DNA from 3 places in the Pseudomonas sp. S30_BP2TU TE3576 genome. Region 1 is predicted to be linked to each of the others. Evidence: predicted binding sites of a transcription regulator. Region 1 holds the regulator's gene; each other region holds the start of a gene.
What was found. Region 1 encodes FliA, which starts transcription of late flagellar genes. Its sites were predicted from a motif close to CTAAAGTTTNNNNNNNNNNNGCCGNTAA; they were not measured.

Region 1 (3,276 bases):
ATTCTCAATGTGTCGGTGACCCACGTCGATCCGGGCCAGTCCCTGGTGCAGGCGCTGGAGCCGTTGCTGCGCAAGCGTGTGGTGCTGATCGATACCGCTGGCCTGCAGGCCAGCGATCCGGCACTGCGCATGCAGCTCGAAAGCCTGGCCGGTCGTGGCATCCGCTCGAAAAATTATCTGGTCCTCGCAACCACCAGCCAGAAACAGGTTCTAACGGCCGCGTACCACAGTTACAAGCGTTGTGGGCTCGCTGGCTGCATTCTGACTAAACTGGATGAAACGGCGAGCCTGGGCGAGGTGTTGAGCCTGGCCATCAGTCATGAGCTGCCGGTGGCCTACCTGACCGATGGCCCGCGGATTCCGGATGATTTGCATCTGCCGCGTCGTCACCAGTTGGTCAGTCGCGCCGTGAGTGTGCAAATGCAGGAAGAACCCAGCGAAGAAGCCATGGCTGACATGTTCGCTGACATCTACCACAGCCCGACCAAGCAGGTTGGCTGAGGTAATAATGAACAGTTTTTGTACCTACATCGATGGTCTGCCATGCATTGTTCCGTTTGTGAACGCGCAGCCAGTAATGTGGCCTCCGTCTATGCAAGACAAGGTAAAGAAATAACATGGGCAGCATGCATCCCGTACAGGTGATCGCGGTGACCGGCGGCAAAGGTGGCGTCGGGAAAACTAACGTGTCAGTGAACTTGTCCCTGGCTTTGGCTGAGCTTGGCCGGCGCGTCATGTTGCTGGACGCCGACCTGGGGTTGGCGAACGTCGACGTTCTGCTGGGCCTGACACCCAAACGTACCCTGGCCGACGTGATCGAGGGCCGCTGCGAACTGCGCGATGTACTGCTGCAGGGGCCAGGCGGCATCCGTATCGTTCCGGCCGCATCCGGCACTCAGAGCATGGTGCATCTGAGCCCGGCGCAACACGCAGGCCTGATCCAGGCCTTCAGCGATATTGGCGATAACCTCGACGTATTGGTGATCGACACCGCTGCGGGCATTGGTGACTCGGTAGTCAGTTTCGTTCGCGCAGCCCAGGAAGTGCTGCTGGTGGTGTGCGACGAACCGACCTCGATTACCGATGCCTACGCCTTGATCAAGTTGCTCAATCGCGACTACGGCATGAACCGTTTCCGCGTCCTGGCCAACATGGCCCAGAGCCCGCAGGAAGGGCGCAACCTGTTCGCCAAGTTGACCAAAGTCACGGATCGCTTCCTCGACGTCGCCCTGCAATACGTCGGCGCGGTGCCCTACGACGAAAGCGTGCGCAAGGCCGTGCAGAAGCAGCGTGCTGTCTACGAGGCATTCCCGCGTTCCAAGTGCTCGCTGGCGTTCAAGGCCATCGCACAGAAAGTCGATACCTGGCCGCTGCCTGCCAACCCGCGCGGGCACCTGGAGTTTTTCGTCGAGCGCCTCGTGCAACAGACAGCAGGACCTGTGATATGACGGCCAGCGGTTACAACCTCTACAAAATATCGGCGCGTGATGCGCAGTACGAGCTGATCGAGCGTTACGCGCCGCTGGTTAAACGCATTGCCTACCACTTGCTGGCGCGCTTGCCGGCCAGTGTCCAGGTCGAAGACCTGATCCAGGCCGGGATGATCGGCCTGCTTGAAGTGTCGACTAAATATGACGCCAGCAAAGGCGCCAGTTTCGAGACGTACGCGGGCATTCGAATCCGCGGCGCCATGCTCGATGAAGTGCGCAAGGGGGACTGGGCACCACGTTCGGTTCACCGCAATACGCGCATGGTCAGCGACGCCATTCGCTCGATTGAAGCGAAAACCGGCCGTGACGCTAAAGATCACGAAGTTGCGGCCGAACTCCAATTGAGTCTCGACGATTACTACGGGATTTTGAACGACACCCTGGGCAGCCGGTTATTCAGTTTTGACGATCTGTTGCAGGACGGCGAACACGAAGGGCTGCACGAGGATGGCGCGAGTGCTCATCTCGAGCCGTCACGCGACCTGGAAGATGAACGCTTCCAGGCTGCGCTGGCGGATGCGATTGCCAATTTGCCGGAGCGCGAGCGACTGGTGTTGGCGCTGTACTACGACGAAGAGTTGAACCTCAAGGAAATCGGTGAGGTCCTGGGGGTCAGCGAATCTCGGGTCAGCCAGTTACACAGCCAGTGCGCGGCCCGTTTGCGGGGGCGTTTGGGGGAGTGGCGAGCGCGCTGAAGGCAGTGTGGGGGACACTGCGAAAGAGGCTGGTGTGGTGTTGAGCTGCGCCGGTCCCGATCTGTTGTGCTCCAGACAGTCATTGAGTGCTTTGCCGGATTGATTGAAATGGCGCGTCCAGGTGCTGGGCGCGTTTAAGACTGCTTGGAGGTCGAATTGGACAAGAACATGAAAATCCTCATCGTTGATGACTTCTCAACGATGCGGCGGATCATCAAGAACCTGCTGCGTGACCTTGGGTTCACCAACACCGTCGAGGCCGACGATGGCACTACCGCCATTCCGGTGCTCAACAGCGGAAGCATCGACTTTCTGGTAACGGACTGGAACATGCCTGGCATGACCGGTATCGATCTGCTGCGCCACGTGCGTGCCGATGAAAAGCTCAAGCACCTGCCGGTGCTGATGGTGACCGCTGAAGCCAAGCGTGAGCAGATCATCGAAGCGGCCCAGGCCGGCGTTAACGGCTATGTGGTCAAACCCTTCACGGCCCAGGCGTTGAAAGAAAAAATCGAGAAGATTTTCGAACGCATCGGTTGATGAGTGCGCCACGGGGGAGCTATGGGCAATAACGAAACTTCATTGGGCGACTTTGAGTCGACCCTGAAAAAACACGCCGTCGAATTGGTCGCGAGCCTTGAAAAAGGCAAGTTCGGCGACGCCGTGCAATTGATCCATGAGCTCAACCAGACCCGTGACCGCGGCCTGTATCAGGAAGTGGGCAAGCTCACTCGCGAGCTGCATAGCGCGATCGTCAATTTCCAGATTGACCCGCACATGCCGCAAGCCGAAGAGGTGTCGCAGATCACCGATGCTACCGAGCGTCTGGGGTATGTGGTCAAGCTGACCGAGGCTGCGGCCAACCGCACCATGGATCTGGTGGAAAGTGCCACGCCGCTGGTCAATGGCCTCGCGGATGAAGCCCAGGCCTTGAGCACGGACTGGGGGCGCTTCATGCGTCGCGAAGTCGACGCGCAAGAGTTTCGTGAGCTGGCCCGGCGGGTTGACGGGTTCCTGACGCGCAGCGGCACGGACAATCGTGCGGTGTCGGGCAACCTGAACGACATCCTGCTCGCCCAGGATTACCAGGA
Region 2 (3,276 bases), 1.1 Mb from region 1:
CCGACCACCGCCACGGATCGTTCCAGATCATAGCCGAGCCTGCGTCACTTGTTGTGCAAGGGTATTGAGGGCAATTGCGACAGAAACCGACACTACTGTTCATACCTTCCGTAGGATTTTTCCAAACAGGCCTCAATTTCCTCCGACAACAGCCGAAGTCCTTAGTGACAGAGTGATTTGTCCGACAATCGCTGCCACAACAAAAGCGATGCCGCACTCAAGGACCCGGGTTGACCAAGAACGTTTACGGCTGCCAAAAAACCGCGAGTCATCTGCACTGCGTGGGCCTACAAGAAAATCTGGAGCGCGGATGAACATCAAACAGAAGTTGACCTGGGCGTTTGCAATCATCGCCTGCCTGCCTGTGGTACTGGTCGCCACCCTCGTTGTGCTGAACCTGCGCAGTGATGCCAGGGACGAATTCGTCGACGGCAGTGCCCGCGAGATTCGTCAGGTCAGCAATGCCATGCAATTGTTCTTTGACGGTATCAGCCAGAACGTCGATTACCTGGCCAGGCAGCCGTTGATCCGAAACTCCGACGACAGCCTCAAGACCTACATGGCCGCCAACGCCGAGAGCATCCCTCAGGGCGAGGCGGACAAAAAAGTCTTCACCCTGCTCCAGGACCTGGGCAACAGCCACCCGGCCTACGCCTATGCCATCCTCGGCACGGCGGCGGGCGGTTACGTGTCGTGGCCGGATGATCCGAAACTGAGCAACTACGATCCGCGCCAGCGCCCATGGTACAAGGCCGCCCAGGCCAAGCCGGGCAAGCCGTTCCGCACCGAGGCTTACTACTGGGCCCAGGACGACGCGACCTACGTCAGCACCGTGCGCACCATCGACAACAAGTTGGGCACCAACGGCGGCGTGGTCAGCATCGACGTGACGCTCAAGCAGCTCACCGAAATCGTCAAACAGATCAAGCTCGGCGAAACCGGCTACCTGATGCTGCTGGAAAACACCGGCACGGTCCTGGTGGATCCGAAACAACCGGAACACAACTTCAAACCGCTGAACAGCCTGGGCGAGGGCTACGCGCAACTGGCCAAGGCCGGCAAGGGCCTGGTGGAAGTGGAGCTCAACGGCGAGCGCTACATGGCCAACGTCTGGCCGTCGGAGCAACTGGGCTGGACCTTCATCGGCCTGATCAAACAGAACGACGTGATGAGTTCCGCGACCCAGTTGACCTGGTTGATCGCCATCATCGCCGCCGTTCTGGCCGTTGTCTTCGCCATCGTCGGCGCCAGCTTTGCCAGCCTCATCGTGCGTCCGATCCGCAGCGTGGCCAGCGGCCTGGAAGGCATCGCCCAGGGCGAAGGCGACCTGACCCAGAACCTGCAAATCCGTGGCAACGACGAAACCGCGCAACTGGCCAACTGGTTCAACCAGTTCCTGACCGCGATTCGCAACCTGATCCAGAACATCGGCGGTGCAGCGGGCAAGATCCTCGCCACGTCCAAGAGTTCGACCCAGGTTTCCAGCGACATGGCCGAAGCCGCCGGGCGCCAGCGTGAGGCGGTGGACATGGTATCCACGGCGTTCCACGAAATGGTCGCCACTGCCAACGAAGTCGCACGCTCTTGCAGTCAGGCTGCGGAGTCGGCCGACAGTGGCCAGCGCCAGGCGCGCGAAGGTCAGCAGCAGATCGATGCGGCGGTGAACAGCGTGGATCGCCTGAGCCAGGAAATCGAACAGTCGGCCCAGTCGATGCAACAGCTCGAACGCGACAGCAACGACATTCAGTCGATCCTCGGGACTATCCGTTCGATTGCCGAGCAGACCAACCTGCTGGCATTGAACGCCGCTATCGAAGCGGCCCGGGCCGGTGAACAAGGTCGCGGTTTTGCCGTGGTGGCCGATGAAGTACGAGCCCTGGCCAAACGCACGGCCGACTCCACGGCGGAAATCGACGGTCTGCTGGGCAACCTGGCCAAACGCACAAGCCAGGTGACCCAACAGATGCACGCCAGCCTGGAGGTGTCCCAGCAATCGGTGACGCGCATCGGTGAAGCACGCAACAGCTTCGGGCAGATTCGTGAGTCGGTGGACGTGATCCGCGATATGAACACCCAGATCGCCACGGCGGCGGAACAACAGCATCAAGTGGCCGAAGACATCAATCGGCACATTAGCCAGATCCATGGCGATGCGCAGTTGGTGGCGGAACTGGCCAACTCGGCGCGCCTGGACTCCCAGAACCTGGCCGGGTTGTCGAATGAGCTGGACGGGTTGGTGCGCAGGTTCCGCACCTGATTTGCAAACTCACCACTAAACCCTGTGGGAGCGAGCTTGCTCGCGATGAGGCCATCAGCTTCAACATCAATGTTGACTGCTATACCGCCATCGCGAGCAAGCTCGCTCCCACAGGACTTGTGCCAGGCACAGCTTATTTGCCGCCCCTGAAAACCTGTGGGAGCGGGCTTGCTCGCGAAGAGGGCATCAGCTTCAACATCAATGTTGACTGCTATACCGCTTTCGCGAGCAAGCTCGCTCCCACCGTTGTTTTTACTCAGCGTTCGATGATGGCGGTCACGCCCTGCCCGCCCGCCGCGCAAATCGAAATCAGTCCCCGCCCCTTGCCCGCTGCATCCAGCAGCTTCGCCAGGTTGGCGACGATGCGCCCGCCCGTGGCGGCAAACGGGTGCCCCGCCGCCAGTGAACTGCCCTTGACGTTAAGTCGGCTGCGGTCAATCGAGCCCAACGCCGTGTCGAGGCCGAGACGGGTTTTGCAATATTCCGGATCTTCCCAGGCCTTCAATGTGCACAGCACTTGAGCGGCGAAGGCTTCATGGATTTCGTAGTAGTCGAAGTCCTGCAAGGTCAGGCCATTGCGCGCCAGCAAACGCGGCACGGCGTAGACCGGTGCCATCAACAACCCTTGCGCACCATTGACGAAATCCACCGCCGCTGCCTCGCCGTCGCGCCAGTAGGCAAGAATCGGTAACCCGCGAGCCTTGGCCCATTCTTCGCTGCCCAGCAGCACCAGTGACGCACCATCGGTCAGTGGCGTGGAGTTGCCTGCGGTCAGGGTGCCCCTGGCGCTTTTCTCGTAGGCCGGCTTGAGCGCGGCGAGCTTTTCCAGGGTCGAATCCGGGCGCAGGTTGTTGTCGCGGGTGAGCCCCAGGAACGGTGTCATCAGGTCGTTGTGCCAGCCTTCGGCGTAGGACGCGGCCAGCTTCTGATGGCTCTCAAGCGCCAATTGATCCTGTGCTTCGCGAGGGATGTTCCAGGTCTGGGCCATCAACTCGCAATGCTGCCCCATGGACAGCCCG
Region 3 (3,276 bases), 1.3 Mb from region 1:
TCTTTTTCGACCTGTTCGGCCATGCCTTCAACCTGGTCGGTATCGATGGTGACCTTGTCCGGCTGCGGCTGGGACTTCACCTCCGGGTTGAGGGTATTTTCCGGCGCCAGGGTCGGCGTGCCGCCCAGATCGATGATGTAGGGCGTTCCGCTTTCGGAGAAACCGATCGGGTCCTTGAAGTAACCGGCGATGGCGATCTTCTGTTCCGGCGTTGCCGTGGACAACAGCCATAACACCAGGAAGAACGCCATCATCGCTGTCGCGAAGTCCGCGAAGGCGATTTTCCAGGAGCCCCCGTGGTGCCCGCCCGCGTATTTCTTGACGCGCTTGATGATTATTGGCTGGTTATTTTCCATGACTTAGCGACCGCGAACCGCTTGTTCCAGCTCAGCGAAGCTGGGACGGTGCGCCGGATACAGAACCTTGCGGCCGAATTCCACCGCCAACGAAGGTGGCATGCCGGAAGCCGAAGCGACCAAAGAGGCCTTGATGGCTTCGTAGACGTTCAGTTCTTCCTTGGCATCGTGACCCAGGGCGTGGGCCAACGGACCGAAGAAACCGTAGGCGGCGAGGATACCGAAGAAGGTACCTACCAGCGCTGCACCAACGTGCAGACCGATCATTTTCTGGTCGCTTTCACCCAGGGAAGCCATGGTCACCACGATACCCAATACCGCCGCGACGATACCGAAACCGGGCATGGCGTCGGCGATGCCGTTGACTGCGTGGGAGGGGTGGTCCAGGTCTTCCTTGAGGCTGGTCAGCTCCATGTCGAACAAGCCTTCAAGCTCATGGGGAGCCATGTTGCCGGAGGACATGATGCGCAGGTAATCGCAGATGTACGCGGTCATGCGCTCATCTTTCAATACCGTCGGGTACTTGGCGAAGATCGGGCTTGCGGCGGCATCTTCGATGTCACCTTCGATCGCCATCATGCCTTCGCGTCGGCTCTTGTTGAGGATCTCGTAGATCAGCCCCAGCACTTCCAGATAGAAGCCGTGGTTGAAGCGCGAACCGAACATGCCAAAGGCTTTCTTGAGCACGCGCATCGTCATGTGGCCGGGGTTGGCCTGCAGGAAAGCGCCAAGTGCCGCTCCCCCGATAATCATCACCTCGAAAGGCTGGATGAGAGCGCCGATTTTGCCGTGGGAGAGCACGTATCCGCCGAGCACGCTCGCGAATACGACGATGATGCCGATAATTTTAGCCATAGGTAGGAGAGCACTTACTGAGTCGGGTTCAAGGTCATATTCGGAAGTTAAAAAATCTCTTCTTCTACTTATCGGCAAAACTGCGCCAGACTATAGGCCGTTCAGGCGAAAAGCCAATTTGACCCAATCCGGGCATAGGTAATGTTGACGATGATCGCCTCCCACCATGGTTAACGAAACGAACGTTCCAACGCCAATACCGACGACGCTCGAAGGTTGGGTCAAGCTGCTCGATGGCGTACGCCTTCCCGTTCCGCAAACCAGCCACGACCGCGTCTGCGCGGCCATCCGCGACAGTCGCAGCTCGCTGCGCGATATCACTGAATTGATGCAGGACAGCCCGGCCCTGGCCCTGAGTGTCATTCGCGAGGCCAACCGGCACACCCACGGCAGCATGACCGAGCCGGCGGAAAACCTTGAGATCGCGATCAATCGCCTCGGCTTGAAGCGCACGGAAGAGTTGCTCGCGCGCCTGCCCGCCCAACCCCGGTCCGATATTCCCAAAGCCCTGCGTCAGTTGCAGATGATCAGCCAGCACGCCACGCAACAGGCCAACGGTTTTTTTGCCAGTCGCCTGGCACGCCTGTGGCAGGACATCCACTGGGGCAGCCTGCTGTTTCTTTCGCCGCTGTGGCCGTTGGCGCTGACCCATCCAAAACTCCTCGAAGACTGGGAACTGCGGGTCATCCATAAAGGTGAGTCGGCACGCAAAGTCGAACAGCAACTGTTTGGCGTACGCCTGCTGGACATCGGCCAGGCGCTGGTGGATATCTGGCGCTTGCCGATCTGGGTGCAGCAGGGTTATCGGCTGTTACTCACTGAACAGCGGGAACTGGTGAAAGTCCTGCGCATCGCCCGTGACAGCGAGCATCCACTGCGCCAGCAGAACCGCCTCGATGACGATCCGACCCTGCGCCGCTGGCTCAATCAACCGGCCAATACAGTGTTGCTGGCCAATGGGCTGGCACTGTCGGCGCAACACGCATGGGACAGCCCGCACAGTGAACGCTGGCAGTACCTGACCAGTCTTTACCTGCAAATGCCGATGGATGAGGTGCAACAACAACTGCACCAGCAAGCCGCCAACAGCGCACGCCATCACGCCATGCCCGACCTCTGGCACCCCGCCGAATCGCTGATCTGGCCGTGGGGCTTGAACCGTATCCACGCCGGCTTGCTGCCGGCGGCGGCACCGAGTGCCGAAGAGCTGGCGATATGGCGCAAGCGATGTGCCGAATTGCTGGTCGAGCCGAGTCGTTTCACCAACGCCATGCACTTGACCATCGCTGCCCGGGACGCCCTCGTGGCCTGCGGCATGCGTCGGGTGATGATCCTGATGGCCGACCGCACCCACGCCAATCTGCGCGTGCACCAGACGGCGGGCCTGCCGAAGGACGCGGCCGGGCTGAACTTCGTGGTCAGCCAGAGCAGCGTGTTGCAACGCCTGCTCGCGCAACAGGCCCAGGTGCGCCTGACACCAGCCAACAACACGCAATTCTCGGCCCTGTTGCCCAACAGCCTGCGTTCGCAGTTCAGCGGCGAACATCTGCTGCTGCGCTCGCTGGTCAACAATGGCCGGGTGATCATGATCGTCGTGGCAGATCAGGGCGGCGGTCCGTTTTCGGAAATTTCCGTACAGGCCTTCGGCAAAACCGCGCAATGCATCGAAAAAGCCCTGCACAGCTTTAGCCACCGAGGCCAATAAGCTGCGTTACAATCCTCCCTTTTGTGCTCTGGAGACCTCACATGTCTGACTTCTCTGGCTTGCCGCTGGTGATCGAACCGAGCGACTTGCTCCCTCGCCTCGACGCCCGCGAACTGATTCTGGTGGACTTGACCAGTGTCGCCCGCTACACCGAAGGGCACATACCCGGCGCGCGCTTTGTCGATCCGAAACGCACTCAACTTGGCCTGGCGCCCGCCCCGGGATTGATGCCGCCGCAGGCAGCGCTGGAAACGTTGTTTGGTGAGCTTGGACACAACCCCAATGCCGTCTACGTGGTGTATGACGACGAAGGCGGCGGTTGGGCCGGACGCTTCATCTGGCTGCTGGACGTCATCGGCC

Region 2: the regulator FliA is predicted to act here: its motif matches at 1,473-1,500, upstream of ABIA48_RS11720 (methyl-accepting chemotaxis protein).
Region 3: the regulator FliA is predicted to act here: its motif matches at 1,280-1,307, upstream of motA (flagellar motor stator protein MotA).

What each region holds. Positions count from the first base shown of each region.
Region 1 covers NZ_JBNDLK010000001.1:1,483,930-1,487,205, reverse strand. Annotated here, with positions in the region: gene flhF (flagellar biosynthesis protein FlhF) at 1-501, shown strand, start outside; gene fleN (flagellar synthesis regulator FleN) at 618-1,448, shown strand; gene fliA (RNA polymerase sigma factor FliA) at 1,445-2,185, shown strand; gene ABIA48_RS06760 (chemotaxis response regulator CheY) at 2,354-2,725, shown strand; gene ABIA48_RS06755 (protein phosphatase CheZ) at 2,747-3,276, shown strand, end outside.
Region 2 covers NZ_JBNDLK010000001.1:2,572,937-2,576,212, forward strand. Annotated here, with positions in the region: partial or broken gene ABIA48_RS11715 (cache domain-containing protein) at 311-1,399, shown strand; gene ABIA48_RS11720 (methyl-accepting chemotaxis protein) at 1,529-2,257, shown strand; gene ABIA48_RS11725 (acetyl-CoA C-acetyltransferase) at 2,514-3,276, opposite strand, start outside.
Region 3 covers NZ_JBNDLK010000001.1:2,735,701-2,738,976, forward strand. Annotated here, with positions in the region: gene motB (flagellar motor protein MotB) at 1-356, opposite strand, end outside; gene motA (flagellar motor stator protein MotA) at 360-1,211, opposite strand; gene ABIA48_RS12405 (HDOD domain-containing protein) at 1,378-2,916, shown strand; gene ABIA48_RS12410 (rhodanese-like domain-containing protein) at 2,958-3,276, shown strand, end outside.